3 regions of the Peribacillus sp. NPDC097224 genome follow, and region 3 is predicted to be linked to each of the others. Evidence: riboswitches for the same ligand, from Rfam matches in the RefSeq annotation. Region 3 holds a riboswitch; each other region holds the start of a gene.
What was found. Region 3 has a riboswitch for S-adenosylmethionine ahead of ACIQXR_RS08995 (Fur-regulated basic protein FbpA). Riboswitches for the same ligand answer to the same signal wherever they lie in the genome.

Region 1 (10,606 bases), on a different contig from region 3:
CTAAAGAGGAGAAGACCGATGAATTGAAAAGATTCACAGAAGCAAAAGGTGAATACTTTGGTGCCGTATATTTAGATTTGGAAGGTACGGTCATGGCTGATACCTCAAATAAAATGGTCGGAACAAGCTTAGCTAATAGAATATGGTTTCAAGAAGGGCTAAAGGGGCATGAATTCCTATCGGATGTATATAAAACGAAAGCATTTGCTGAACCTATTATAGCCTTAAGTGCACCGGTAAATGATAATAAAGGGAAAATGGTCGGTGTTGTGTCCCCGGCCTTTCGGATATCAGGCCTTTGGGATATGATGGAGAAAAAGGCCAATGACATTAGTGAAAAGTACCCTGTGAATTTTTATATGATCAATCAGGATGGCATTATGATTTCAAAAAAAGACCCGAATGGCATTCATGAGAGTTCTAATACGACATTGGAAGATATGGGCCTTACAAAAGAAAAGTTATTGGAATCCGCTAATTCCAATAATTTATATAGTGCAGAAAATGGAGAAAAGATATATTCCATTCAATACGTTCAACCGATAGCTCAAACGGAAAATAAATGGTTTGTGGTAGTGGGAGCTGACAAAAAACAAGTATATCAGCCGTTAAATGATCTTTTATCCCGCTATCTTTCTATATACACCATTGTATTTATGTCCATCATTCTAGGCGTCTATTTACTTACGAAATCTCTGGTGAAACCAGTACATAATCTAGTGGAAGTGACGGAAGATTTTATCCAGGGAAAAGAGTTCGTGGTCTCTGATAAAAGAAGTTTTGTAGAAATGGAGAAGTTGAATCATGCGTTTCTAAGGATGATGGATACGATTAAGGATAGGGAAAGAGAGATCGTCCGTACCGAAAAGTTAAAATATGTCGGACAACTGGCCGCAGGGGTAGCGCATGAAATCAGGAACCCATTGACGACCATCAGGGGTTTTCTCCAACTGTTGAAGAAGCAGGATTATGAAAAAGAGTTAATTGAAAAGTACAGTGATGTCATGCTTGGGGAAGTAGATCGAGTGAACGTTTTTGTTACACAACTCCTTGATTTAGCTAAACCACACCAGCTTGAAATGGAGAATTTGGATCTGAAGGAATTCCTTGATGAACTGGTTGTTGTCTATTCGGCTTCTACTCTATATAAAGATGTCACACTCGTTAATACATTGACAGAACCCGTACATACCTATTCCGATAAAAATCGGTTGCGTCAGGTTATCCTTAATGTCCTGAATAATTCCTGCGAATCGTTTGAGTCAAAAGGGCAGATTGAAATGACCGTCGATACTTCACCTCATTATGTACAATTGAAGATCCGAGACGATGGAAAAGGGATTAAACCTGAGAATTTAAAAAATATCGGGATGCCCTTTTATACGACAAAGTTAAAAGGAAATGGTTTGGGAGTGGCAACTTGCATCCAAATCATGGATGAACTCAAAGGGAAATTTCAAATCGAAAGTAAATATGGACAAGGTACAGAAGTGATCTTGACGATTCCGACAACAAACCGTCTCATTTAAAGAGGCGGTTTTCCTGTCTTGCCCTATTTTTTTGATAGGTTACCATAATAAAAGTTTCTTACATAACCTATCTAAATGAGTCAAATGCCCCCTCTTTTCCATTAACCACCTTGTTTGTTCATGCATATAATTTACTATCAAACGATAAGGACCATATTGGGGGATGTCTCTTATGGGCAAGAAAAATCAGCCAAAATTCAAATTAGGCGATACAGTCGTAATTATAATGTATGGGACAGTCGGGAATATAACCGATATAAAATATCTCGATGGTTCTTATGTGTATGAAGTAAATTACAGCGAAGGCCTATATATTGAAAAGACATTACAGTCTATAACTGAATACGAAGGAGAAATCCTTTATCAACAGGAACAAATCGATATCGAATATAAATATATTATCGGTGATTTAGTCCAGGTCGATGGATATGAATATGATTATTTTAAGATAATTGGCTATCGAACGGAGATTTGGCGCTATAAAGAGAATGCCTGGGAAGATGTGATATATGAATTATCACGTATCTCCGATGGGGAATGGCTGGAAGCGCATGAAGAAGAATTGACTTTAGTAGCCGATGCCAAACGTGCAGATGCAATCATTCAAAAATTAGGGCTGCTCCTTTCTAATAAGAATAACGAGCTTACTATCATTGCTAAACAAAACAACCCTGGTAAAGGTGAGCGAGATATGACTATGACAAAAAATGAAAAAATGGAAATGATTGATGGACTGTTGGATTTATATAATGATTATTGTAAGCTTTTTCATCAATTTGGCGATGATGAATATCAACATATCATGAAAATAGCTCTTGCTAAAATTGAGAAGGCGGCGGAAGAAATTTACCCAGGTCACAAAAAAGAGCATACGAAATAAAAGGTCTCGAAAAGGGATGTATACACTTTAGCACGAGCCGATGAAGACTCATCTCTAAGAAATTGAATCAACGAATAAAGTGTAGGATATGCGTAAGTTTTGAGAGAAAATGCCCTACTGGCATATTTATACCTATACATTCATACATCTTTAATTAAGGGGGCGATGATTTGCGAGAAATTGAGGTTTTTATTGATACTGAAGAGATAGCGGAATTCTTTTACCAAGAATTATTAAAGCGGGGCTATCTTCCAAAAGAATCTGAAGTTGAAGATCTTGCTGACATCACATTCGAATACCTTCTTGAAAAATGCATTATTGATGAGGAAGTCGATGAATGATGTATCATCAATCAATGGCAGTTTTCTTGCCATTACTCCTTAAAATCAACCAAAAAGACGGCGGGTTTCCGCCGTTTTGCTGCGTTCCACCGATCACTTAAAGAGTGTTATATCCTACTTCCTGCAGTAGATAAAGAAGTTCTATTTTCCTAATAGGGGGTTGGTATGTTATAGTAATTGGGAATGTCATTTCAACCACTTCAAGGAGGGAATTTTAAGAATGAGCGTACATATTGGTGCTAAAGAAAATGAAATTGCGGAAACGGTTTTGCTTCCTGGGGATCCGTTACGTGCAAAATATATTGCTGAGACGTTTTTAGAGGATGCTAAATTATACAATGAAGTTCGTAATATGTTTGGGTATACAGGAACTTATAAAGGAAAACGCATTTCCGTTCAAGGTACAGGAATGGGTGTCCCTTCGATTTCGATTTATGTAAATGAATTGATGAATAGCTATAATGTCCAAAAACTTATCCGGGTTGGGACAGCTGGTGCCATTCAAAAAGATGTGAAGGTCAGAGATGTAATCCTGGCTATGAGTGCCTCTACAGATTCACAAATGAACCGCATGACATTCGGTGGCGTTGATTTTGCTCCTACTGCTGATTTTGATTTGTTGAAAAAAGCTTATGATGCAGGGGTGGACAAAGGGTTGCAATTGAAAGTCGGAAACGTATTTACCGCAGATCAATTCTATAATGATAATAGTGAATTGGAAAAGTGGGCCAAGTACCAAATCCTTGCTATAGAAATGGAATCGGCTGCATTATATACACTTGCTGCTAAGTTTGGTCGTAAAGCATTATCCGTTTTAACGATTTCCGACCATCTTTTAACAGGTGAGGAAACAACCTCCGAAGAGCGCCAAACAACATTCAATGAGATGATTGAGGTTTCTTTAGAGGCAGCGATTCAAGACTGACTATAAACGTTATCATTTACGGGTAGCCAGGAATAGAAGAAACTAAGATATTTAGTCTCTTCTATTCCACGGAGTCCGTATTTTTGCACGTAAATAGAATGTGGATAAAGAATTGGTCTCTATAAGAAAGCTGGATTGGAGCAAGATGGTAGGCACTTACATATCATTCAAAAAATTTGATAACTAAAGTTTTCCGATTTGCTAGAAAGCTGATAAAATAGGATGTATTAGTTAATATTGTCATGAAGAATGAAAGTGGTGAGGCTTCAGTGGAAGAAGAAAATCAACAACAGCCCAAAGATGAAGGCAAAATTGTGAAAATAAAAAAGTTTACGTTTATTATGGGGATTTTCTTACTCATATTTTTGACAGCAGGGATAACTACAATCGCGTTGACCTTTGGCGATGAAAAAGTAGAGTCACTTGCACCGAGTAATCATCCTGAATTTGAAAAGTTATATTCTACATATGATACGATCAAAGATAATTATTATGAAGAAATCGATGAGAACACGCTCGTGGATGGAGCTATAAATGGAATGATAGAATCGTTGGATGATCCTTACTCCTCTTATATGGATAAGAAAGAAGCCTCCAGTTTCCATGAGAGCATCTCTTCTTCCTTTGAAGGAATAGGTGCTGAAATCCAAGAGAAGGATGGACAGATCATGGTGGTTTCCCCCATTAAAGGATCACCAGCTGAAAAAGCCGGAGTCCGGCCTAATGATATTATACTAAGTGTCAATGGCAAAAGCCTTGATGGCTTAAGTTCTTCGGAAGCTGTCTTGAAAATCAGGGGGAAAAAGGGAACAAAAGTGGAGCTTGCCATTTCAAGGGCGGGTGAAAAGGAACCGATTACTTTGTCCATTAAGCGTGATACCATTCCGATTGAAACGGTTTATTCAGAGATGCTTGATGATGGGATTGCCAAAGTGCAGGTTACAAGTTTTTCTGAGCATACGGTGGAAGAGCTGAATACGGCACTTGAAGACATGGATAAAGAAAAGATGAAAGGCCTAATATTGGACTTACGTGGAAATCCGGGTGGATTGCTTGACCAAGCGATCGCGATGGCAAACTTATTTATCCCGAATGGGGAAGTCATCCTTCAGGTCGAGGATCGAAAAGGAAAAAGAGAAGTCTATAAATCCCAGAATAATGGTGAGTTGAAGCTATCAGTGGTCGTATTAATTGATGATGGAAGTGCAAGTGCATCTGAAATCGTTGCCGCCGCTGTTAGTGAATCTGCGGGTATTCAGCTTGTAGGGGTAAAATCATTCGGGAAAGGGACCGTGCAAAAAGCCGCAGACTTTGATGATGGTTCCAACTTTAAGTATACAGCACAAAAATGGCTGACTCCGAAAGGCAATTGGATCCATAAAAAAGGGATTGAACCGGATATAAAAGTCAAGCTTCCCGAGTATGCCAATCTTCCATATATCTCTCCTGATAAAGGATTGAAAGTATCGGATTCCTCGAGTGAAGTAGAAGCAGCGGAGAAAATGCTGAAAGAAGCCGGGTATAATCCAGGAAAAGTGGATAAGTATTTCGATGAAGAAACAAAGGTAGCGGTCAAGGAATTCCAAAAGGATCATAAGATCAAAGAAACAGGTGTCATTAAAGACGATACAACCGTTAAATTGATGGAAGTCATTAGGGATAAAATCCTTAAAAATGATACTCAAGTGAAAAAAGCGGTGGAAGTATTGAAAAAGAAAATCAAATAATCTTTTATAAAAACAAGCGGCCTATCAGCAAGCATTTATTGCTGATGGGCCGTTTTTCGTATGCTTGACTTAGGTGTGTGTGTAATCCATAAGGTGACCATGGAAGAAGTACCAATGGGTGGGGAATGGAAGGGTATCCATGATGAAGTAGAATTTGAAGAAAACGAGCGGTAAACCCTGCTTGAGGAACATGAACTTTCATACAAGGCTAAGAATGATTACTACCGAAAAGCGGCAGAAAAATCAAAGAAGGCTAGATGCCAATCTGACTAAATTCTGCGATTATATCTATCAAAAAGAACCTCGTCAGAATAAATATAACAGGAGCAACTGAATGGGTTTCCAAGGTTAATCGTGAAAAGAATGAAGGGGCTGTCTAATAAGTCCTTATTCCAGTGAATTTCGCAAAAACAAAGAGGCAGAAATGTTGTTAAATCAACGTTTCTGCCTTTTACTATTTATTCAATTTCGGTGTGTAATTACACCTTTTGGGACAGCCCCTTGATTAATCCTTTATAAATAATTTCATTTTACAAAAAGCGGGATATTACTCCTGTAATCAGGTGAAATGATGCCATTTTCGGTAATGATGCTTGTAATAAGAGAATGGGGCGTAACGTCAAAAGCAGGATTGAATGTCTTCACATTTTCTGGTGCTATCCTGACTCCTTGTATAGAAGTGATTTCATCCCCATTCCTTTCTTCGATTGGGATGGAGATACCCGACTCGAGAGATAAATCGAATGTACTTGATGGTGCTGCTACATAGAAAGGAATATCGTAATGCTTAGCTAATATCGCCAAACCCAATGTACCAATTTTATTGGCTGTATCACCGTTTGCCGCAATACGGTCTGCTCCGACTATAATGGCTTCGATTTTTTTATGATGAATGGTGTGGGCTGCCATATTATCCGAGATTAATGTAACGTCCACTCCAGCTTGCATAAGTTCCCATGCGGTGAGTCGTGCCCCTTGCAAGACAGGTCTCGTTTCACAGGCATAGACCTTTATAGGAAAGGTTCTTTCCTGGGCCAGGTGGAAAGGTGCGAGGGCAGTTCCGTACCGTGCAGTGGCTATCCCCCCAGCATTACAATGGGTTAAAATAGAATCACCCTCGTTGAATAAAGACAATCCGTATTCACCAATTTTTCGGCACATCTCCACATCCTCTGAAAATAGCTTTTTTGCTTCAGCAACAAGAGCGCTTTTGGCTGAAGCGATGCTATTGGCTGCTTGTAGAGTATTCTCCATTCTTTTCAGTGCCCAAAAAAGGTTGACCGCTGTTGGTCTTGAAGAAGCGAGTGTAGTAACATGTTTCGTGACATTGTGTTTAAATTGCCATAAATCCGTGGTATTTTCCTGGATTGCACCAAGAGCAACGCCAAATGCTGCAGTTAGCCCGATAGCGGGGGCACCACGGACCTTCAAGGTCAAGATGCTGTCATATACATCTTTAACCGTAAAAAGTTCAATGAATTCTATTTTTGATGGCAAGGCCTGTTGATTCAATAAGGTAATATGGGTATCATTCCATTGGACGGAATAGGGTAGTGGCGTTGTAGTTGTCATATGTATATCTCCTTATAGGGCTGAATAGGAAGGCAATGTATATTGCTTTACGGCTTCTATCACTGCTGGAATATTCAGTTCTTTCCGATTTTTGATTATATGGGCCCCGATTTTCAAGGTAGCCGTTTTAGCTGTAATTCTAGTTTTTTTATTCTCAATGCCATTTAAATCAGCAACATGAGATAGGCCAATGGTTCTTCGAATTAGTTCACATCCTGCAAAGCCATATGCATCACCTTTAAACTTGTTGAGTACATATGGAAGATAACCTTCGATCTTACTGTAAGGACTTTTATTTTCAGAATTCCACAGGTTCGTATATGTTTCTTCAAATGTATTCCAAAATTCCTGAAGATGAGTAAAGATTTCTTCCTTCCCAGTGGCCTCGCGTGTTACTGCCTGGAATAGGAGATTCGCCATGTATTGTCCAAGGTCAAATCCAACAGGACCATAAAAAGCGAATTCAGGGTCAATTACCTTTGTTTCTGTATCACTTGCAAATATACTTCCCGTATGTAAATCGCCATGAAGAAGGGCCTCCTGCTCGGATTCGAAGCTTTGTTTTAACTTAGCCACTTCCAGTATTAAATCAGCATCTTTCCATATAGACTTGGCAGCCTCCAGCAACTCAAGCTCAAACTCGCCTGGATGTTCCTCCAAAAAAGGATCCGTGAAAATGAAAACCTCAGTAATCTTGCAGAGTTCTGGATTCGTGAAGTTCCGGGCAACCTCTTTTTTCGCTGCCGGTTCCAAATGAAAATCAGACGTATAAAAAGCGGTCTTTGCAACAAATTCACCAATGTGTTTGGATAATAGAGGGAAATGATCTCCTTCAATTAATCCGGTCCGGGCGATTTTCAAGTGTGATAAATCTTCCATGACGGTGATTGCAAGCTGTTCATCAGAATAATAGACTTGTGGGACAAGTTCGGGACAATAGCTTCTGAATTGAATTAATGCATTCGCTTCGATAGCCGATCTTTTTAAAGTCAATGGCCAGCTTTCACCAAGAACCTTTGCGTAAGGAACTGCTTGTTTGATGATAACTCCTTTATTTGTTACGGGATTTGTAACGTGAAAAACATAATTTAAATTTCCGTCACCGATTTCATTACATAGTAATGAGTCATCTGAATGCAGTAACCCAAGTTTCTTCGTTAGGTCAATTGCCGTTTCGTTTGTCAATAGCTTGAAATTTGATGGTTGAGTCATTGTTATCCCTCCAAGTACATTAAAAAATATGAAAAAGCCCCTTTCCCATAGAAAGAGGCAGAAGCTTCACTTCGAACCTCTTATCTCCCAGAAAGAATTCTTTCTGGTGGATTTGGCACCGTGCTCTGTGGATATAATCCGGCGGAATTCCCGCCCCATTTCACAATGGTATTACAGTCGGTTGCTGGGCTTCATAGGGCCTTTATCCCTCAGCCTGCTCTTGATAAGAGTATTGTATTTATTTTCAGAAAATTAATCTCGAATGAATGATATCAATATTTCAAATAGTTTGTCAATGGTAAATTAATAAAACTCCGGCCGCCGATCTTCGAAAACGGGTATTTTATTTCTTGCTTCTCCTACTTTTTCTAAGTCAAGGGTGCCGAGTAGAAGTTCTTTTTCTTCACCAGCCTCACAAATGATTTCTCCCCACGGGTCGATGATGATGGAATGTCCGGCAAAATGATTATTTCGGTCAGAACCGGAACGATTCACAGCCACAACGAAGGCTTGGTTTTCTATTGCCCGGCTGATTAACAGTGCCCTCCAATGATGGAGCCTAGGCTTTGGCCACTCGGCGGTCACGAAGATAACCTCCGCACCTCGTACCGTATGGGCCCGTTGCCATTCCGGAAAACGGATATCATAGCAAATGAATCCGGCGCAAATCTTTTCATCGAGGGAGAATAAGCCGTCTTTTTTGCCAGGTTGTAAGTAATGGTGTTCATCCATCAATTGAAACAGATGGAGTTTATCATATTCTTTAACCAGTTTGCCTTCTTTATCGATGATGAGCATTGTGTTATAGATGCCTTCCTTAGTTTTCTTTGCAATCGAGCCACCGATTATGTTAATTCGGTGTTTTTTTGCAAGGGCTTTTAGAAAGGTAATGGTTTGTTCTGCTTCTTCGTCTGCAATTTCATGTAATCTCGTTAAGTCATAGCCGGTTGTCCATAGTTCCGGCAGCATGACGATGTCCGGTTTAGACTGTACAGCTTTTTCAATCCATTGTTCTGCCACCTGAAAATTTATATCTGGCTGTCCAAAGGCAATGTCCATTTGTAAACAGGCGATTTTCCATTTCATCATTTAAAACCTCCATATGTAAAAAAGTACTTTACAAGATTAAGATAAACATATATCATTTGTGACTATAATTTCAAGAAATTTCAGAGAAGGTGCAAAGATGGTGCAATTCGAAAAATCCAGACTTCTTCAAGAGCTTCCAAAGCAGTTTTTTGCTTCTTTAGTCGAAAAAGTTAATAACATAACATCAGAAGGCAAGGATGTCATTAATCTTGGGCAGGGAAATCCAGACCAACCGACTCCTGAACATATCGTGAAGAGCCTGCAGACAGCAGCAGGAAATTCCATGAATCATAAATATTCTCCTTTTAGGGGGCTTCCCTATTTAAAAGAAGCTGCGGCCCTCTTTTATGAACGTGAATATGGCGTCAAGCTAGATCCTAAAACGGAAGTGGCGATTCTTTTCGGTGGAAAGGCTGGTCTAGTCGAATTACCGCAATGCTTGTTGAATCCAGGCGATACAATTTTAGTGCCTGATCCGGGCTATCCAGATTACCTGTCAGGTGTAGCGTTAGCCCAAGCTAAAACGGAAATTATGCCCTTGACCGAAGAAAATGATTTTCTTCCCGATTATAAGGAAATAGATAAAGAGGTTTTTGACAAAGCGAAGATGATGTTCTTGAATTATCCCAATAATCCCACAGGAGCATCGGCGTCAGCAGAATTCTTCGAAGAAACGGTTTCCATGGCAAAAGAACACTCGATATGTGTGGTTCATGATTTCGCATATGGTGCAATTGGGTTCGATGGGAAAAAACCGGTAAGCTTCCTTCAAGCAGAAGGATCAAAAGAAGTGGGGATAGAAATTTACACCCTTTCTAAAACATATAACATGGCGGGGTGGAGGGTTGGCTTTGCGGTTGGCAACCAGAGTGTCATCGAATCGCTTGAATTATTGCAGGATCATCTTTACGTCAGTCTTTTTCCCGCAATACAAGAAGCCACGGCATGCGCTTTACTGGATTCACAAGAGTGTGTGAAGGAACTCGTGAACATGTACGAAGGACGACGAAATGTATTTATCGAAGGGTTACGATCCATTGGATGGGATGTCCAGGCTCCAGATGCTTCCTTCTTTGCTTGGCTAAAGGTCCCTGAAGGATATACTTCAGCGAGCTTTGCAGATCATTTACTGGCACATGCCCATGTAGCAGTTGCACCAGGAAATGGTTTCGGTGAATTTGGTGAAGGATACGTCAGGGTGGGACTTCTCACTTCAGAAGACAGACTCCAAGAAGCGGTAGAAAGAATTCGTACATTGAATATATTCAAAGAAAATCAGTGAGATATTGAATAGTTTGAACATTATACCTATTGACAAAGTATGAATTGCG
Region 2 (10,606 bases), on a different contig from region 3:
GCGGGAAGCGGCGGATCTCGAGAATCAACAGGAAGCACTGTTAGAAAAGTTATTCGATTCATGGATAGCAGAAGGGGCGGTTCGTTCGGGAAATGCCCGGACGCTAACATTGGCCTACACAGGTGTGATCGTGGCCATCTTGGTCGAACTTGTATACTCCGATGACCCTAAGCGGTTGGAAGATAAATTTGACGCATTATGGACCGTATTTTGGAGCGGAATTTCCAAGTAAGGTTAAGCAATAGGAGATGGGAACATGGCAATGAGAGAACAACAACAGAAAAGTCTTCTGGAAATAGAATCGACGGGAAAGATCTTCTTACGCTATTTGATTCCTTCCATGATCGGAATGATCTTGATGGCATTGAACTTTGTCGTCGATGGCGTCATGGTCGGTAACAAACTTGGGTCCGTTGCCCTTGCAGGGGTAAATATTGCTGGACCCATTTATACCATTTTTGTCGCCATGTCGATCTGGATTGGTGTCGGCGGTGCAACGCTATACTCCCAAAGCATGGGAGCGAAGGATTATGTGCGTTCCCGCTTCATTTTTACGCATTCCATCGTTCTAATTACAGGCTTCACCATCGTCATTGGTTTGATTGCCTATATGTTTCACAATCAGCTCGTTTTCGCATTAGGGGCAAATGAAGCGACCGCTCCCTTTGCGACGGATTATATGAACGTTTTCTTGATGCTCGGTTTTGTTTTCACCTTAGAAAATGCCTTGAGTATTTTTATCCGGAATAATGGAAATCCGACACTGGCCATGACGGCATTGATCGTGACGGCTGTTTCGAATTTCGTATTGAACTATATCATTTTGTATGTGTTCGATTTAGGGGTGCGTGAAATCGCGTTTGGGACAATCACCGCGTCGGCGCTTGGAATCGTCGTGCTTTCCGCCCATTTCTTCACGAAGAAAAACACCCTTCGTCTGGTCAAGTTCCGGTTTGATAAGCGGCTTTTCCTTTTGACCATGTCAATCGGCTTTCCCAGCTTTTTATCTGAACTCGGTGTATCCGTCTTTACGATTGCGCATAATAATGTGTTTTCCCGGTTGGCGGGAACGGACGGATTGTCCGCCTTTTCCATTGTCAATTATGCCCACAGTGTGATGCTATTGATGTTTCTTGGCATCGGGTCGGCCATCCAACCGCTCGTTAGCTATTACCATGGAGCAAAAGATGAGAAGCGAAAACGCGAGACGGTTCGCATCGCCATTTTAACGGCCATCGGTGCGGGGGTATTCATTACCTTACTCGGACAAGTGACGGCACCGTATATAGTTGCTTTATTCGGAGACTTTTCACAAGAAGTGAAGGAACTCGCAACAATTGGCATTCGGATTTTCTTTGGCGGGTATATTCTGATGGGGGTCAACTTCGTCATGATGACCTATTTCCAATCGGTCGGGCAAGTCAAGATGGCAGCCTGGATCACGATTGGCCGGGAATTTCTCTTCATGCTCATATTCCTGGTAACCCTTCCTTTCCTATTCGGAACCAATGCGGCATGGCTGTCGATTCCTTTATCAGAAGTAGTCATTTTCTGTACCATCCTGCTTTATTTGAAAAGAGAAGGTACGTTCTTTGGTAAAAGAGGTCATGGAATTTAGAGATCACCTATTCGGTGGTCTTTTTTTGTTTTTTAAAATTTCTGAAAAAATATTGACAGAATGATCCGCCCTGTTATATATTATTAATACAATAAATAATTTGTTATATAACAGAGGAGGAAAAGTAAAATGAATATGTATACTAAAGCGTATGAAACCTATTTAATGACTTGCGAAAGATATGGAATCGAGTCGATTAACTTTCACCATTTCATCAAACATTTAACCGAGGATCAGTTAGACGAATACAGTAAATTAGCCATTTAAATTGAAAAGGACGTGTTCTTGTAGATGGATCTAGCCGATGTGGAAGCCTTATAGAAACCCCACCCGTTACGAATAGTAGAGGTGGGGTTTTGTTATGTCTAAAAAGGAAAAAGAGATATGGATTCGACGAGGAAACCTAATGACTCTTTAACGAGCATTAGGTTTTTTTTCCTTGAAGTGACAAAATATTATGTAGAATATGGTAAAATGGATATAGGACTTTATACTCTTATATGATGGTCAAAGAAGATAGAAAACCGACTTGGGGGATGCTATATGAAATTAACTGTATCAAAAAAATTATGGGGTAGTTTTTTATCTTTACTTGTATTTTTATTGGCCATTGGAACTGTATATTTGTTGATTATCGATGATCTTAATAAACAATATACGTTTTTATTGGATAATCGCGTGAAAAAGACTCAACTTGTGGATGACCTGATCATCAATCAGCAAGATTACTCCAACGATATTCGGGGATATATGATCTATGGAGATGCCAAGTATTTAGAAGGCCGGTCCGAGAAGTATGATAGGTTTGAAGGTGCCTATAAAGAGTTAGAAAAGACGATGGAAAAGAAAGAAGATCGGGTTTTACTGGAAGAGGCATATAAAGCAAAACAGAAGTATACAGAACTTTCAGAACAAATAATCAATAATGTCCAGAAAGAGAAAACACAGGAAGCTTTGGTCATTGCGAAAGAGACCAGTGTACTAGAAGAAACAATCATCGAAAAAGCCATACAGTTAAGTGACAACCAGAAGGTTTATATGCAAGAGAAAAGGAAAGAGATTGATGCTTTGGTGAAGGATATGCTGAGCTTCATCACGTTGGTCATCATCGGAGGCTTCATACTTAGTATCGTAATGCCGACTGTCCTGAGTCGCAGCATCACCCGTCCGGTCCGCAAGCTCACTGCGGCTATTGGTGAGGTTGCTGGAGGAAATCTCCAGGTGGAAAGCATACAGGTCCGGAACAAGGACGAGATTGGGGAAATGGCCGGTGCATTCAACAAAATGGTTAATGAACTGAAGTCGATAGTCTCGAGTATGAGGGATTCTTCGAGCCAGTTAGCCGTTCAAGCGGAGCAAATGTCAGCCAGTTCCGAGGAAAGCCTTGCCTCTTCGGAGATGGTTGCTAAAACGGCAGAGGATAATATGCAAGGAACGAATCAGCAAGTGGTCATTATTGAAAATTCGGTGGATTCCATGAATGAAATGGCTGCAGCCGTCGGGAGAGTTACGGAAAGCAATGTCGACATGCTTCAATCTGCTGAAACGGTGAATTCGCTAGTTCGTGAGGGGTCATCCAGCATGAATGCGGTGACAAAGGAAATGAATCATATCAATTCCACCATTCAGGACTCGGCGAAAATCATGGAAATGATGACGAGCCATTCAAGTGATATTCAAAGAGTGACAGCCTTGATTACGGACATTTCCGACCAAACCAATTTACTGGCATTGAATGCCGCGATCGAGGCTGCCCGTGCCGGGGATCATGGAAAGGGTTTTGCGGTCGTGGCAGATGAAGTCCGGAAACTGGCTGAGCAATCGAAATTGTCCGCTTCAGAGATTGCAAACATGGTCAGCATGATTCAAGATGCGACCAAAAAAGGGGTGGAATCCATCAAGATGGGAACCAAGAAAGCCGAAGATGGACTCATTGCATCGGAGAATTCCTTGCAGGTGTTCGACCAGATCAAAGTGGCTGTCGGTGAAGTGGGAAAACGGATAGAGTCGGCATCCAATGCTATCGAAGACATTCAAGCCATGACCGAAGAGGTGGCAGCAGGGGCCACTTCCGTAAAGGAAATTGCGGTGAGCGCTGCTGAACGGGCACATGATACAAGTGCAGCCACAGAAGAGCAGCTAGCGGCGAATGAACAGATTACGACAGGCGCCCAATCACTAGCAATCCTGGCCGAAAACCTACAGAAGGAAGTAAGCCATTTCAAGATTTAAGAACACGATGAAGAACCCGAACGAAGAACACCACTCACACGGTGTTTTAGTCGTTCGGGTTTTTTCTGTTGCAATGCGATTTGTCACATGAAATAGGAGGAAGGGGATGGGGATAACCAAGGGGTGTGCGCGTAGAAAGCTAATATGGGGAAGAGGAGGATATCCAGGGACTATGCATTCTTGCTTTGATGATGAAGAAAAGGACCAAGCGATTTTCGCTTGGTCCTTTTTCCTAACTTTATTATGCAATCGGCCCGCCAAGTTCTTCGATTTCGTTTGGTACGCTACCGAATTTCTTGAAGTTTGCACGGAATTGAGCGGCAAGGTCTTTTGCTGATTTTGTGTATGCAGCAGGGTCTGCCCATGTTTTGATTGGTTGAAGCACTTCATCAGGAACACCAGGAACATGAACCGGAATGTTCAAGCCGAAGATATCGTCTTGAACGGTTTCAATGTTGGCTAATTCACCTTCAAGTGCCGCTTGGATCATGGCACGAGTGTAAGCAAGCTTCATACGGCTTCCAGTTCCATAAGCTCCGCCAGTCCATCCTGTGTTAACCAGGTATACTTTTGCGTCATGCTCGTCGATTTTTTCTCCAAGCATTTCAGCATAGCGTGTAGCAGGAAGTGGTAGGAAAGGTGAACCGAAGCATGTAGAGAATGTTGCTTCAGGAGACGTCACGCCTCTTTCTGTACCTGCCAATTTGCTTGTGTATCCGCTCAAGAAGTGGAACATGGCTTGTTCTTTAGAAAGTTTGCTGATTGGAGGCAGTACGCCAGAAGCATCAGCCGTTAAGAAAATGATTGTATTCGGGTGTCCCGCAATACTTGGATTCACGATGTTATCGATCGCTTGCATTTGGTATGCAGCACGGGTGTTTTCCGTTAATGAGCTGTCATCGTAGTCCGCCACGCGTGTTTCGGGATCTACCACGACATTTTCCAATACGGCGCCGAAACGGATGGCGTCGAAGATCTGTGGTTCTTTTTCACGTGAAAGGTTGATGGTTTTTGCATAGCATCCGCCTTCGATGTTGAATACACCATTAGAAGACCAGCCGTGTTCGTCATCACCAATCAGTTTACGGTTCGTGTCGGCAGATAAAGTCGTTTTACCAGTACCGGACAATCCGAAGAATAAAGCGACATCGCCTTCACGACCTACGTTTGCCGAACAATGCATCGGAAGGATTTCTTCTTCCGGAAGTAGGTAGTTCATGATTGAGAAAATCGATTTCTTCATTTCACCTGCGTATTCAGTTCCACCGATTAGGATAGTACGGCGTTCGAATGATACCATGATGAACGTTTCGGATTGCGTTCCATCAACTGCTGGATCCGCTTTGAAATTAGGTGCGGAAAGGATGGTGAATTCTGCTTCATGCCCTCTTAGTTCTTCCTCATTCGGACGGATGAACAATGTATGAGCAAAAAGGTTGTGCCAAGCATATTCATTAACCACTCGGATAGGAAGGCGTGATGATTCGTCTGCACCAGCAAAACCTTTGAAGACAAAGACTTCTTCTTTTGTCTTTAAGTAATCCACTACTTTACTATATAGTTTATTGAATACTTCCTCGGAAATGGGTTGGTTAACTGGGCCCCAGTCAATTTTGTCCTTTACAGAAGCTTCTTCCACAATATATTTATCTTTAGGTGAACGGCCCGTGTATTTGCCCGTTTCAGCTTTTACTGCGCCGGTTGAAGTTAAAACGCCTTCATTTCTGCTTAATACTTTTTCAACTAATTGAGGAACTGAGAGTTGAGTTTGCACATTATTTCCTGCTAATAATTGGTGTAACTCATTAACGTCAACAGAATTCATATATGAGATACCTTCCTTTGTTTAAGTTTTTATAATACAATTAGTATAACACATTGGATTAAATAGTCTATACTATTTAACTTTTTTTGTGAATGAAAATGGAATAGTCGCATTAATCAATTATCTCACTTCGAGTGTAACCTTATGTATAGTGCGGGCATATACTTGCAGTGAGTCATCCTGGATGGATGTTTTTGAATCTGGTTGAATCGGGAGACGATCTGGATGAAGTAAATCTAGGATGTGAAAAACGATTGCTGCCACAAGTCTTTGTGAAGTCCCGTTTTAGGATTAGTGTACCTTTTCATTTATAATAGGAAGAAAAGAAGTGAACAACCATTTATGTATTTGAAAAAGGGATGAATATGGGGTTCGGATGGTATGTTCATTTTGTCTGATTTATCCATTGTAAGTCAATGGTCTTATCTTCTTAGTTTACACTCTTTAAGAATACTATTTATATTCCGGCTGTGCCAGATAAAAAGTTTTTTTATTTTTCATTGGGGAAAAATGTTCTATTTAGAAAAACATTGACAAATTCAGACTAAATACGATAGTATCTTAAATTGTACGGATTCTCTTATCCCGAGTTGGTGGAGGGACAGGCCCTTTGAAACCCAGCAACCTGCCATATTGAACTTGACTCCAAGGTCAATCGCCGAAAATAAAGCGATGAACCTTCAAGGAATAGTGGTGATGGTGCTAACCTGAGCAAGGTAAAAACCCTTGAACGATAAGAGTGAAAGGATAGATGATAGAATTTTTAAACCTTTCCTCATTTGCCAGGGAAGGTTTTTGTGTTTTTATTCATTAATTCTGTGTCTATGATTGAAACTAATAAGGGAAACGAGTTCCGTAAAAGATCAGGCTCATGCCTACAACATACTAACTTCCAAGGAGGAAATAAGATGTCAAAGAAACGTCTATTTACTTCTGAATCTGTGACAGAAGGCCATCCGGATAAAATTTGTGATCAGATTTCAGATTCCATTTTAGATGCAATCCTAGCTAAGGATGCAAATGCACGCGTTGCGTGTGAAACAAGTGTAACGACAGGTCTTGTACTTGTTGCTGGAGAAATTACAACATCGGCTTACGTGGATATTTCACGCATTGTCCGCGATACGATTGCAGGTATCGGGTACACTCGTGCGAAATATGGTTTCGATGCCGAGACTTGTGCTGTGCTAAGCTCGATCGATGAGCAGTCTGCTGATATTGCAGCGGGTGTTGATAAAGCATTGGAAGCACGTGAAGGTACGATGTCCGATGAGGAAATCGATGCTATCGGTGCAGGGGACCAAGGTCTTATGTTCGGATTCGCGTGCAATGAAACGGAAGAGCTTATGCCACTTCCCATTTCATTGGCTCATAAGCTATCATTCCGTCTTTCTCAAGTTCGTAAAGATGGCACGCTAAGTTATTTACGTCCTGATGGAAAAACGCAAGTAACGGTTGAATATGATGAAAATAACCTACCTGTACGTGTAGACACAATCGTCATCTCCACACAACATGATCCTGAAGTGACACTTGAACAAATTCAAGCCGACTTAAAAGAACATGTGATTAATGCGGTCGTACCGGCTGACTTAATCAATGAAGATACGAAATACTTCATCAACCCGACTGGCCGTTTTGTAATCGGCGGACCTCAAGGGGATGCTGGTCTTACTGGCCGTAAAATCATCGTTGATACGTACGGCGGATACGCTCGTCACGGCGGCGGTGCTTTCTCTGGTAAAGATGCAACAAAAGTGGACCGTTCTGCTGCATATGCCGCTCGTTACGTTGCGAAGAACATCGTAGCTGCTGGCCTGGCTGACAAAGCGGAAGTGCAATTGGCCTACGCAATCGGCGTGGCTAAGCCTGTATCCATCTCAATCGATACATTTGGAACGGGAACAGTAAGTGAAGAGGTGCTAGTGGAATTGGTAGAGGCGAATTTCGACCTACGTCCAGCTGGTATCATCAAGATGCTTGACCTACGTCGCCCAATCTACAAGCAAACAGCTGCATATGGTCACTTCGGCCGTACAGATGTTGATTTGCCTTGGGAGCGTACGGATAAAGCAGAAGCTTTAAAAACACAAGCTAAAGCGTAAATCATATGAGAAAAGGTGCCTTGCTTTAATGCAAGGCACCTTTTTTGATGGGCAAAAATAGGATTAAATATGGCTTCCTAGGGAATAATTCAAGGAATCCTATTTTTAGCTAAGCGTTTTTTGTAATCATACGATTGGTGTTACTTTATTCGGTCAGCCTGTTTATAGAGTTGTCCTTTTTCAGCATATTCCCGGACAATGCGATCCATATCCTGGCGATCTTCCTCATTAATTTCACGAACGACTTTGGCCGGCCTTCCAAAGGCTAAGGTGTTCGGCGGGATAACCTTTCCTTGGGGGACAAGGCTTCCTGCACCGATGAAGGCACCTTCACCGATTTCCGCTCCATCAAGGATGATCGAACCCATGCCGATGAGGGCTCTCTTTCGAATTTTGCAGCTATGTAGAATGACTTGGTGGCCAATGGTCACTTCATCTTCGATTATCAGTGGGTTATTGGGACTTTGATGAAGTACGCTGTTATCTTGCACGCTTACTCTTTTCCCGATGATGGTGGGTGCCACATCGCCGCGAATGACGGTATTGAACCAGATCGTTGATTCATCACCGATTTTGACATCGCCTGTCACGACGGCATTTTCAGCAAGATAGGCGCTTTCGGAAATTTCTGGTTCCATGCCTTTGAATGGATAAATAATCAATTTTCATCATTTCCTTTCCGAAGTGGATAATTTTGCTGTATTATTTTAATATACCGTATCAAAATAGCCTTGGCTACTATTTGATTGAGCACAATTAATTAGGTTTCGTTTTTGTTGAAAACCGAAAATGTGGTTATAATTTACCATATAGATTATTTTTCATTCTGCATGGAACGTTTACAACTAGAGAAAAGTGAAAGGGGGATTTCGAATGTGGAAATGGGAGACGGACGGAGATGCAAAAGGCGTCATCGTCATTATTCATGGGGCAATGGAGCATCATGGCCGTTACAAGTGGTTAACACAAATGTGGCTTTCAGCCGGATACCATGTCGTCATGGGCGACCTACCCGGGCAGGGAATGACGACACGCGCCTTCCGGGGGCATATCGATTCCTTTGACGAATATTTAGAAGAAGTAAAAAGCTGGATTGAAGATGCATACGATTATTCCCTTCCTGTCTTTTTATTAGGACATAGCATGGGTGGGTTGATTGCGATCCGCCTGCTTCAGGAGGAAGAATGGGACATCGCGGGGGTCATTTTATCATCGCCATGCCTCGGTCTGATGACGCATCCTCCCAAATACTTAACCGCCATTTCACACGGCATGAATATCGTGATGCCAAAATTCCGGGTGGATTCTGGGTTAACTCCCCAAATGGCGACGAGGAATTCGGAAATCCGTGAATCGGATACGAACGATACATTGTACATTACCAAGGTTTCCGTTCGCTGGTATCGGGAGCTTGTACAGGCAATGAAGGATGCTTTTGAAGAGATTCCGGAGTTTCAGGACGTGCCTTTACTGATGATGCAGGGCGGAGATGACAAGGTCGTCAACAAAAAGGCGGTCCGGGAGTGGTTCAACTATAACTTGGCCAGCGAAAAGCAATACAAGGAATGGCCGAAACTATATCATGAAATTTTCAATGAACCGGAGCGGGATGACGTATTTCAATATGCACTGAGTTTCGTTGAAAACCGGTTGAAGATATTGGGCTATGTCGTTTAAATAAGAAAAAAGCTGCTGAGAAACTTCAGCAGCTTTTTGTTTTAGAGGAATTTGTCAAAGACATGTTCGAACGGCTTCAATTCTTCCATCGTGTTCTATCTTCGGTCAATGCAGTCAGGCTGGTGACGAATAGACCATATGATTCACTTGTATCCCGTTTGATTTTCTCAGTCAATAAATCTGCCCTGCCAGTAACGAAGTCGATAATTGTTCCATGTTTCTGCACCCACTTATCCATTTTTTCCTCATTATAATGGGTAAAAGTTTAAAAGTTCGAAAAAATTCGGTCGGATTTACAAAAACACCACCGTTTATTGAACGGTGGTGTGAGTTCTACCTTTTTTCTATCGCAATGAGGAACGGAGGTGAATGAACTTGGTTGATGAAGTCGTATTTCAGGACATGGGCTTTTTGTTGAGACAGGTTCTGTACGTAGTGCATCAACGCATCCCGTTCCGCCTCTCCTCCTGGATGGCCGTGATAGATGACGAGGACGATGATGCCCTCCGGCGCCATCATGTCGAACAGTTTTTCAAGAGAAGCGATTGTCGTATCGGCTTGCGTGATGATCGATTTATCGCCTCCAGGGAGATAGCCAAGGTTGTAGATGGCCCCGGTGATCTTTCCAGCATGTTCCACGGTGATATACGTATCGAGCTGTTCATGTCCATCGTGGACGAGGGTGCAACGCTTTTGTAAATGTTCCGTTTCCAATTTATTCGCGGTAGTGTGAATGGCTTGCTCTTGAATGTCAAAACTATAGACATGACCGGTTTCGCCGACCAATTGGGCGAGAAAGACGGTATCATGGCCGTTGCCCATCGTTCCATCAACGGTGATGTCCCCTTGTTGAACGGCTCTCTCAAGAAGTAGCTTCGCAAAATCCAAAACGCGATCCAGCTTCATGGTGATGGGACCTCCTCTGATTGATAATGTTTTCCCTGCCAGCTATTGCGGCGTTTCAGTTCGGCATCGATGGCGTTCAGGACATCCCATTTATTGACGCTCCACATCGGCCCGATCATCAAGTCTATGGGGCCATCGCCGGTAATGCGGTGGACGATCATTTCTGGGGGAATGACTTCCAACTGATCGCATACGAGATTTACATAATCGTCCCGTTCAAGAAATTCAAGCATTCCTTTTTCA
Region 3 (10,606 bases):
ATCTGTACCTTGATTTCATCAACCTGTTTATAAACATCCTTCGCTTTTTCGGTATATTATCAAGCAATGATTAAAAAAAACGGGCAAATGCCCGTTTTTTCGTACTTATTTATATAACCCTGGTTCTGATTTTTCAGTCCAAGGCAATTTCACACCAAATGTGCTTGCGATGAATTGTGTATCATCTCTTCTTTTTTTCCTAACGTCTGCCCGGTGTTTGGCAGATTCATTCAAGTTCTTCTCCATTTCAGTCTCCGGAACCAAGCGGGGAACTGGAACAGGTTTTCCGTTCTCATCGATGGCAACAAAGGTCAAAAAGGAAATAACGCATAGATTCCGTTCTCCAGTAAGTAAGTCCTCGGCAACCACTTTTACGATAATTTCCATAGATGTCCTACCCGTATACGTAACGAAGCTTTCTAGGCATACTGCATTTCCTTCATGAATGGGATGCAGGAAATCGACAGAATCGGTCGATGCCGTAACGACATTACTTCTAGCATGGCGCATGGCAGAAATGGCCGCAACGTCATCAATGTAAGCCATTAATTTCCCACCAAACATTGTACCGATATTATTTGTATCAGGTGGTAGAACTAGACTCGTTTTTATAACCAAAGAGTCCGAGCAATGTTTTATTTCTTCCATGGTGACTGCACTCCTTTATGTCCATTTTCTCACTAGTTCACTTTAACGAATTTTGCGCGTTAAAGCAATAATCATGATTTTTACCCACATTTTTCTCATCTCTCAATAGGTAAGTACTGCTTATATAGTCTTTCCTAAATCAATACATATATAAAAAAAACTCAACCTATTGGCTGAGTTTTTTTAGTTTGGCCTTCAACTCTTCAATTTGCAATAAATGCCGTTTCTCATGCAAACCGACAAACGGAATCCACTGCTTCAAACTTAAATCTTTAAACAAGGGGTGTGGGAATGACTTCTCTTCCAAGTCATTCTCCTTCGCTTGGGAGATTACCTTTTCCAATGCCTTACGTGAAGAGGCGAGCTTAGCTTTTACTTCAGCTAATGTTTGGAACTTCTCTGACGGAATGACAAATGGAGGCGCGTCCACTTTTACGTCACGATTTAATGTATACTGGATCGGTTTATCATCTACTCGATTGCTCTCGCCACTTGCCAGTGTATCGGCAATTCCTTTTGTTACCGCCCTCTCCATTAGAAATAGATGCTCCAATACCTGAATGATGCTCCAACGTCCATCTTCGGGATGTGCATTTACCTGTTCATCCGATAACCCGTTCACTGCCTGGAGAAGTTCTTCCCTGATTTTTGTGTTTTCTTCCACTCTACCAGCTCCTTATTCACTTTTTTATAATTATTCCACCGAAGGGATAAGTTGTAAAATATAAGCTTCTTTATTAAAGAAAAACCGCTCAAAAGTTGTCTATTTTTTTAAAACCTCTATGATAATCATAAAGGTTTTTTTGCTTTTAAAGACAACTTTCAATTTACCATAGGAGTGATTAAATATGAGCGGGGGACATATCCCTTTCAGCCACAAGGGCCGTAGCACCCTGACAGCTGCACCATCAAAAGGAAGCATTCGGTCAATGTTGAAACAAATATTCAATCGTATCCCATCCAGATGGAAATTTTCAAGTATGATCATATGCATAATGTTTTTTATTTCCATGCTTGAGTTTTCCATCCCACAACTTACGCAATATACGATTGATGATGTCATACCTGGGAAAGAATATGACTCATTGATTTGGGTAGGCATAGGTATCCTCTTTGCGGCCATATTGTTAGCTTTGCTTAATTATGTGAACGGCTATATCGTATCTAAAGTGGGGCAAAAAGCGATCATGAATTTACGAAATGAAATGTATGACCATATTCAAAAATTGGATATGAAATTTTTTGATAAAAATAGAACGGGTGACTTAATGTCCCGGCTCACGAATGATGTGAACCTGCTTCAACAACTCATCTCATCAAGCATGCTACAAGTTATTACAGATACGGTCACCTTCTTTGCCATCGCAATCTATATGCTGTTCATCAATTGGAAACTGACCGTGGTCCTTCTCATTACCTTTCCGTTCATGTTCTATCTGACACGTGTATTTGGTAAACGAATCCGCCTCTCATTCAGAAGCGTGCAAAGTTCGGCCGGCGATGTCAGCAATCAGCTGCAGGATTCCCTTTCCGGCATACGGCTCATCCAATCCTTCACAAATGAAGAATTTGAATCAAAACGATTCGCGGACCGAAATCATGAGAATACGGTAGCAAACATCAAATCAGTTCGACTGAGGTCCATGTTTGGCCCGCTCATAGATTTAATGAATAATTTAGGTCTGATCGCCGTGATTGTATTTGGTGCCTGGCAAGTGATGCAGGGAGAATTTACGATTGGATTAATCGTGGCATTCCTGGCTTATCTCAGGCTTCTGCAAAGTCCAATCCGTAATTTCAGCCGTGTAATCAGTATCGTGCAACAATCGGCTGCAGCTTTTGAACGGATCACCGAAATAATGGAGACACAACCTGGAATCCAGGACAAAAAGACAGCAATTAATGTTCCCAAAATCACGAAACAAATCGAATTTCAAGGAATTGATTTCGCTTATGTCGAGGGGGTACCAGTACTCCGAAATCTTAACCTGATGATAAAAGCAGGACAGGTAACCGCTCTTGTCGGCTCATCCGGGGCAGGGAAATCAACGATTACCAGCCTTTTAATTCGTTTCTATGACCCCCAACAAGGGACAATAAAAATGGATGGCCATGATATTCGTGATCTCACCCTCAAATCTTTACGGAACCAAATGGGGGTTGTTTCGCAAGACATCATTTTGTTTACCGGGACCATCCGCGATAATATAACCTATGGTAAACTCGACGCTACGGACGAGGAAATTATCGAAGTGGCTAAGGCGGCATATGCTCATGATTTCATCAAGACGTTCCCAAAAGGATATGACTCACAAATCGGAGAACGTGGGGTCAAACTTTCTGGTGGCCAAAAGCAACGGATTGCCATCGCCAGGGCCCTTTTGAAGAATCCCCAAATCATCATTCTCGATGAGGCGACGGCATCGCTCGATACGGAATCCGAACATCTGATTCAGGAAGCGTTATCCAACCTATTAGAGAACCGGACTTCAATCGTCATTGCCCATCGGTTATCAACCGTTCAAAAGGCAGATCAAATTGTCGTTCTTGAAAAAGGGGTAATTCAAGAAAATGGAACGCACGAACAACTGCTACTAAATAATGGTCGCTATCGGCAGCTCCATGACTTACAGTTTCCACAGGCGGAGGCACCATCAGAAACATAACCAACCAGAAATCCGCCCCCGATAAATAAACCTAAAAGGGCATGGAAATCAAGTTTCCATGCCCTTTTATCGTTCTTATTTAAAATCATATTTATCTAAGATTCGATTGGTTATAAGCTGATAGCCTTCTTCATTTGGATGAATTTCATCACTGAAGTATGCTTTTTTATCTTTGTTTTCGAATAAATCGTTTGTAGGGATATACTTTAGTCTACTATCCTTGTCCACCATCTTTTGAATCGAATGATTATAATCACTAATATGGTTTTCTAATTTCAAGTCGTCTTTATTGGGGTTATATAACCCTATCACCAAGATATCAGCTTTATTATTTTTCTTTAGAAGCTCAGAAAGAATTTTATCTAAATGTTGTACATACTCTTTCTTTTCATCATTTATCTTTTGATCATTGATTTTTTTTAAGTTTCCACCATTACTGTTAATTAAATCATTGATTCCGATATAGACGATAAATGTGTCAGCCTTATCCAATTTTGTGTTAATCTCAAGATCTTCGAGCTGTTTAATGACACCGTCCGTTTCCTGACCTTTAATACCATAATTCCAGAATTGGACTTTTTCTGAATCGGAATCATTCGTTTTATGTTTCAAGTCATCAATATATCCTTCCCCTTCTTTATCGCCCTTTCCGTAAGTCAAAGAATCTCCAAATGCCATGACTCTTTGATCGTTTTTCGCATCTACTGCCTGAAACGCATAGGCAACTAAACAAATAACAAGTACAATAAAAAATAAGCCAACGATTTTCTTCATTTGTTTTGCTTCTCCTTTTGTATTCACTAGGAAGTATTTTATTTTTAAATACCCAAAAAGAGGACAAGCCTAACATTTGAATAACTTAATAAAAATTAAATTGCATGACGCACCTGTACTGGTGATTGGAATGCCATAATAAATGGATTGGAGCTTAATGATGAAGGAGTTTACAGAATTCAGGGAAGCAGTATTTGAGGATTTGCCTAAAATTATCGAAATTTACAATTCTACAGTACCTTCGAGGATGGTCACTGCGGATACAGAACCAGTTACAGTAGAATCACGGCTCAAATGGTTTGAAGAACATCATATTCTCAAACGGCCATTATATATGATCATACATGATGGAAAAACAGCTGGATGGATGAGTTTTCAATCTTTTTATGGTAGACCCGCATATGATTTTACCGCTGAAATTAGCATCTATATAGATGAGGAGTTCCGTGGGAAAGGAATTGGACAACTTTCAATCCAAAAGGCTATAGAGGTGAGTCCGAAGATAGGGATTAAGACACTTCTTGGATTTATTTTCGCACACAATGCACCAAGTATTAAGCTTTTTTCAAAATTTGGTTTTGAAAAATGGGCGCATTTACCGAAAATAGCAGAACTCGATGGAGTGGAACGCGATTTGGTCATTCTTGGTAAACGTGTCACTACATGACTTCCATTGCAAAAGGCGATTGCCTGGATTTGAATGGTCTAGTGGGATGTACTGATTATTCGCGACAAACTCCCAGGAATTTTATATGTGTGACCGCATTCAATAAAGAATCCAACTCTTGACTTGCTTGAATGGTCATCCTGCTTGTCAAACCATAATTTTTTGCTAACATAATCATTTCTTTTCGTTTTTCTTCAATTTTTTCAACTGTTGTTATATGAGGAGGCTTCAATATAATCACTTCCTATTTTTCAATTATTTTACATTTTTATCATAACCAAAGCACTAGGCGAAATCAATCATTTTACATGTTTTAAATATGTTATTTCACTAGTGAAATGTGACAAAATACCCATTATATTTTTCTATTTTGTACTTTTTATGTCAGTTCAAAGAGAAAAAGCATTCGCTTTTACACAGCAAATGCTTTTTCTCTTTGATTGTTCACTATAGGTTAACTAAGTCATGCACTCTGGAGGTGACTCATTACCTGATCTATCTATAACGATCTTATATTCATCTTCAAGAGCTTTTAATGGAGCATCATAGAGATGCTTTTCATCAGAGGTTTTGTATACACCATTTGATAATAGTTCTTCTATCAACAATGCTCTCCTCTGTTCTTTTTTCTCGAAAAACTCTGCCATATGAATGGCCCCTTTCCTTTTATTCATATTTTCCACATATAATGCCCCTAATCTTATAGGATTTGCTAAAGCCAAAATATATATACCTGTTGTATGGGATTCTTAAACCCTATTTGACAAAAATAAAAACCCCTTCTAATCCAAGAAGAGGTCGACAGAGGTCCGTTCGTCTCTTCTTATCTTCCAAGCGATTGCTTGTTGGAAGAAGCACAGTTCCCCGATGGGTCTGTTGCCGAGGTTTCATAGGGCCAAGTCCCTCCACCTCTCTGGATAAGAATACAGAATATAAATGATTTTGACATGATTTTATCCCACTTGCAAGGATAAGTCAATTACATTCAAATAATTTTTAATTTTTATATTATTTTTCCGTGTGCCCTTTTAGCACAAGGTAAGACCATATCCCTATTTTGCTAATAACTATATTTCCCTCCAATTGACCGTGGGTTAGGTATGCTCCATTTACCATTGGGGATTTTATCCTACTACCCCTTTCACGCCACAAAATACTCATAAAATTCTATTGGATTCAAAGGTTGCATTTTCCTTTTTATCTGATATGATGACAATAATCACATACGAAATACCACTAGGGGAGTCTTCTATAAGACTGAGATGGAATGATGTTCCGGACCCTTTGAACCTGATCCGGGTGATGCCGGCGGAGGAAAGTGGATGATATCGTCGTCGTATATTTGACTTCATCCATCTGCCCCGTTCCGTTTTCAGGAACGGGGTTTTCGTTTAATTGAATAATAAACTGCTAGGGGAGCCATTAATAGGCTGAGAATCAAACCCTTTGTACCTGATCTGGTCATACCAGCGGAGGAAAGCAGGTTGAAAAAGGGATTCGTACATTCCTAGAACAGCCGCTTTCTATATGAAAGCGGCTGTTCTTCATTTTTGGACACTCCCCTCCTTTGTATGTGAATGAATTATAAGGGGGAAAAATCATGACGAAAACCCAAATGAAAACTTTCAGTGCTAGACTCCACGAACGTTCAAAAGAAATTTGGAAAAAGAATCATACTCATCCTTTCGTTCAAGCAATTGGAAACGGGACACTATCAGAAAAGAAATTCGCCTATTACTTAAAGCAGGACTATATCTATCTTATGGATTATGCCAAGCTTTTTGCCTTAGGGACCATCAAGGCCACTAACCTTGAGATCATGACCAAATTTGCGAGTATTTTAAATGAGACTCTACAGGTAGAAATGGATTTGCATAGGAGCTACTGCAAGGAGTTCGGAATTAGTTCTGAGGAATTGGAAAATACCGAACCCACTCCGATTACCCTTGCCTATACAGGTTATATGCTCAATGCTGCCCATCATGGAACTTTAGCCGACCTTATTGCCTGCTTACTTCCTTGTGCCTGGGATTACTATGAAATTGGCTCGTTATTAAAAGAACAAAATGGTACAGCACTAGAAACAAATCGTTATATCGCTTGGATTCAATCATATGCATCCCCCGAATTCGCAGATGCGCACAAATGGTTGGCCAAGCTGTTAGACGAACTGACGGAAGATATGCCTGAGGGGGAATTAAAAAGATTAGAGAAACACTTTTTAATGACCTCCCGATATGAATATTTATTTTGGGACATGGTTCACAACGAACAGGATTGGCCTCTTTGAATGCTAGATACTGGTAACTTGTTACGGAAAATGACGTTGACTAGCTTGTTCACGGCCATCACTACCCTGACTAGCTCATTCGTTTACATCCCTGTTGGTTTTGCGAAGGTGTTTCCTATTCAACATGTAACCAACGTCATGACAGCCGTTATGTTGGGGCCGCTTTTTGCTGTGACACAGGCCTTTTTAGTATCCCTTATCAGGAACATGACAGGTACAGGTTCCATTTTTGCATTTCCGGGCAGCATGGTTGGTGCCCTGCTGGCGGCCTTCCTCTACCAAAAAACAAGAAGGATGGGACACGCCTGCTTGGGAGAAATAGTGGGGACAGGCATTCTCGGATCCATCGCCTGTTATCCGATCGCGCTTTTATTATTGGGAAAAAAAGCGGCACTTTTTGGTTTTCTGCCAGCTTTTCTTCTTAGTTCTTTAACGGGCGCAATTATAGGCTTTCTTTTATTGAAAGTTCTCTTAAAAAATCATTATATGAAGGGGTTTTTTTATGAAAAGGGCACTAACGATCGCCGGATCTGACTCTGGGGGCGGAGCCGGCATCCAAGCTGATTTAAAAACATTTTCGGCCCATCGGGTTTATGGCATGTCTGTTATCACCGCCGTTACGGCACAGAATACCTTGGAAGTTCGATCTGTACAGCCCATCGATCTCCCTGTGATCACCGATCAAATTGCGGCCGTATTTGAAGACATTCGTGTAGACGCAGTAAAAATAGGGATGCTTGGATCAAAGGAGACGGTCGAAACCGTCGCCCATTCACTAAAATTATTTAAACCGGCTATCGTCGTCCTTGATCCTGTCATGATTTCCAAAAGTGGACACCATCTGTTAGATGAGAGGGCCGTTTCGTCGTTAAAAATCGATTTACTTCCACTTGCTACACTTGTCACGCCGAATATACCGGAAGCAGAGGTCCTTACCGGATTCCCGATCCGGACGAAGCAGGACTTTTATAAGGCATGTACCGCTATTCTGGAACTGGGTCCGAAGGCTGTTTTACTGAAAGGAGGACATGCAGCAGGAAATCCAAATGATCTCTTTTATGATGGCAAGGAGTTCTCTTGGATCAAGGGTGAACGCATTCATACGAAAAATACGCATGGAACTGGCTGTACCCTTTCCTCTGCCATTGCATCTAATCTTGCTAATGGACTTCCTTTAGCGACGTCCATTGAACAAGCGAAAATCTATATTTCAGAAGCGATACGAAATAGCTTAGAACTCGGTAAGGGACACGGACCCGTTCACCATTTCCATCAATTTTATAAAAAGGAACGGAGTGATTTCACATGAATACATCCGTTGCAGACTTATTTGGCAGAGTGAGAAAGAAACAACCACTCGTCCACCAAATCACCAACTTTGTTACTGCAAATGATTGTGCCAATGCTACCCTGGCAATTGGTGGTTCTCCCGTTATGACTTCCAATCCAAAAGAAGTGGCGGACATGGTCAAACTGGCACAAGCACTGGTGATTAACTTAGGTACACTGGATGATGTTTCCTTGGAGGCGATGGCGATTGCCGGGAAAACAGCGAACGATTGCCATATACCCGTAATTTTAGATCCTGTGGGCGTCGGTTCCACCACTTACCGAACAGAGAAAGCTATGGAACTGCTCGATTCAATGACTGTCCAGATTATTCGCGGCAATGCAAGTGAAGTCCATCGGCTAATGGGAGGCGATATCGTAACGCGAGGGGTCGATTCAGGACCGCTTTCCATGAGTAATGCAGAACTATCCCTACGTGCTGCTAGAAAACTGAAGAGTGTTGTCGTCGTGAGTGGAGCCAAGGATGCCGTTAGTGACTCTTCACGTACGTCCATCATCGATAATGGAAACCCTCTTTTAACAAAGGTGACCGGCACAGGCTGTATGTCGACGGCCTTGATTGGGGTCTTCTGCGGAATTACGGAGGATTACTATTCAGCTGCTATCGCAGGAATTTCAACCATGAGCATCTCTGGTGAGCTTGCTGCCAGAACCCTTGAAAAAAATGATGGCACAGGGACATACCGGACACGGATTATCGATGCCATCTCAGGAATGAATGATTCCATATGGAAATACGAGGTGAAAATGCATGAAGAAAGTGCCATTTGATTTGAGCCTTTATTTAGTCACGGAAGAATCATTAGCCGTCGAGGACATGACCACTATCATCACCGAGGCGGTTTCAGGCGGAGTTACGGCCGTCCAACTTAGAGAAAAGCAGGCATCTTCCCTTACTTTTTATCAAAAAGCTTCTCTATTAAAAGGTGTCCTTGATGAACTTTCGATTCCGTTAATCATTAATGACCGCGTGGATATTGCGCTTGCTGTAGGAGCGGATGGAATTCATGTTGGGCAGGATGACCTTCCTCTTCCCATCATCAAGACCCTTGTTCCTGACAATATGATCATTGGAGTATCCGTCTCTACCTTGGAGGAGGCCCTTGAAGCTGAAAACAATGGCGCTGACTATATTGGTGTTGGCTCTGTATTCCCGACAAAAACGAAACAAGACGCAACTGCTTTGAAAAAAGGGGAACTGGAGAGAATTTGTCACAGTACCTCGATTCCTGCCGTTGCGATCGGTGGGATTACAGCGGATAATATCAACAGGCTTTCTAAAAGTGGAATTGCCGGTGCTGCGGTCGTCTCTGCCATTACACAGGCAAAAAATCCAATGGACGCGGCTACACTCCTTTCATACACTATAAAAAGATTCACTAATTAATAGAAGGAGGATGCTCATTTCGAGTCATCCTCCTTCCTTTATGAAAGAATGGTATTCTTCGTTTCTTTTCCAAATGCCACAGCAACAGCACCAATTAAAATTGCGATTGTGAAAATCGTGAAGATGGTCGATATCGGTGTATCTCCAGCAACTAGATACCCGACAAGCAACGGCCCCAAAATGCCCCCGACGCGTCCGACTCCAGCTGCTAACCCCGTCCCTGTTCCACGAATGACGGTTGGATACTGTTCAGGTGTATACGCATAAAGCGCCCCCCATGCACCTAAGTTGAAAAACGATAGGAACATGCCGGATACGATCAAGAGTGATAAGCCTTCAGCGGAGCCAAAGAAAAATGCACTACCTGCCGTTCCTATTAAATATGTAATCAATACGAACTTACGCCCCATCTTCTCTATCAGCCACGCAGCAGAGAAATAACCAGGCAATTGGGCTAACGTCATGATCAATACATATTCAAAACTCTGAATCATGCTGAAGCCCTTCATGACCATGACACTTGGTAACCATAAAAACATGCCGTAATAGGAAAAGACCACACAAAACCAAAGAATCCATAAAACAAGTGTCTGACGTGCGTGCCCTTTTTGCCAGACCATTTTCATGTTGTTCAGCACAGACGGTCTCTGTTTCTTTTCAAGCTCCGTATATTTAGGAGAATCGGGTAATTTCAAACGTAGATATAGAGCATATAATGCCGGAACCGCACTTAATAACAAAGCCACACGCCATCCGTATACAGGAATGATGAAATAAGAGATGAGCGCCGCCAACAACCAGCCGACCGCCCAGAAACTTTCAAG

Region 1: another riboswitch for S-adenosylmethionine. It lies ahead of mtnK (S-methyl-5-thioribose kinase); the one in region 3 lies ahead of ACIQXR_RS08995 (Fur-regulated basic protein FbpA).
Region 2: another riboswitch for S-adenosylmethionine. It lies ahead of metK (methionine adenosyltransferase); the one in region 3 lies ahead of ACIQXR_RS08995 (Fur-regulated basic protein FbpA).

What each region holds. Positions count from the first base shown of each region.
Region 1 is NZ_JBIWDK010000001.1:493,068-503,673, forward strand. Features, by position in the region: gene ACIQXR_RS02525 (ATP-binding protein) at 1-1,529, shown strand, start outside; gene ACIQXR_RS02530 (hypothetical protein) at 1,702-2,409, shown strand; gene ACIQXR_RS02535 (YozD family protein) at 2,580-2,750, shown strand; gene deoD (purine-nucleoside phosphorylase) at 2,971-3,675, shown strand; gene ACIQXR_RS02545 (lmo1851 family serine protease) at 3,945-5,402, shown strand; gene mtnA (S-methyl-5-thioribose-1-phosphate isomerase) at 5,928-6,974, opposite strand; gene mtnK (S-methyl-5-thioribose kinase) at 6,987-8,192, opposite strand; SAM riboswitch class I at 8,264-8,416, opposite strand; gene ACIQXR_RS02560 (carbon-nitrogen family hydrolase) at 8,490-9,272, opposite strand; gene ACIQXR_RS02565 (pyridoxal phosphate-dependent aminotransferase) at 9,373-10,557, shown strand.
Region 2 is NZ_JBIWDK010000008.1:39,797-50,402, forward strand. Features, by position in the region: gene ACIQXR_RS15625 (TetR/AcrR family transcriptional regulator) at 1-232, shown strand, start outside; gene ACIQXR_RS15630 (MATE family efflux transporter) at 257-1,618, shown strand; gene ACIQXR_RS15635 (hypothetical protein) at 1,748-1,885, shown strand; gene ACIQXR_RS15640 (methyl-accepting chemotaxis protein) at 2,162-3,850, shown strand; gene pckA (phosphoenolpyruvate carboxykinase (ATP)) at 4,092-5,675, opposite strand; SAM riboswitch class I at 6,253-6,415, shown strand; gene metK (methionine adenosyltransferase) at 6,584-7,780, shown strand; gene ACIQXR_RS15655 (gamma carbonic anhydrase) at 7,921-8,439, opposite strand; gene ACIQXR_RS15660 (alpha/beta hydrolase) at 8,654-9,457, shown strand; gene ACIQXR_RS15665 (hypothetical protein) at 9,534-9,695, opposite strand; gene mnmM (tRNA 5-(aminomethyl)-2-thiouridylate-methyltransferase MnmM) at 9,791-10,363, opposite strand; gene mnmL (tRNA modification radical SAM protein MnmL/YtqA) at 10,360-10,606, opposite strand, start outside.
Region 3 is NZ_JBIWDK010000003.1:464,945-475,550, reverse strand. Features, by position in the region: gene ACIQXR_RS09030 (Bax inhibitor-1/YccA family protein) at 1-74, shown strand, start outside; gene ACIQXR_RS09025 (acyl-CoA thioesterase) at 106-648, opposite strand; gene ACIQXR_RS09020 (DinB family protein) at 815-1,312, opposite strand; gene ACIQXR_RS09015 (ABC transporter ATP-binding protein) at 1,497-3,314, shown strand; gene ACIQXR_RS09010 (DUF459 domain-containing protein) at 3,390-4,088, opposite strand; gene ACIQXR_RS09005 (GNAT family N-acetyltransferase) at 4,246-4,755, shown strand; gene ACIQXR_RS09000 (aspartyl-phosphate phosphatase Spo0E family protein) at 4,811-4,987, opposite strand; gene ACIQXR_RS08995 (Fur-regulated basic protein FbpA) at 5,214-5,477, opposite strand; SAM riboswitch class I at 5,576-5,679, opposite strand; TPP riboswitch at 5,984-6,089, shown strand; TPP riboswitch at 6,158-6,250, shown strand; gene tenA (thiaminase II) at 6,356-7,045, shown strand; gene thiW (energy coupling factor transporter S component ThiW) at 7,046-7,579, shown strand; gene thiD (bifunctional hydroxymethylpyrimidine kinase/phosphomethylpyrimidine kinase) at 7,548-8,354, shown strand; gene thiM (hydroxyethylthiazole kinase) at 8,351-9,166, shown strand; gene thiE (thiamine phosphate synthase) at 9,147-9,782, shown strand; gene ACIQXR_RS08965 (MFS transporter) at 9,821-10,606, opposite strand, start outside.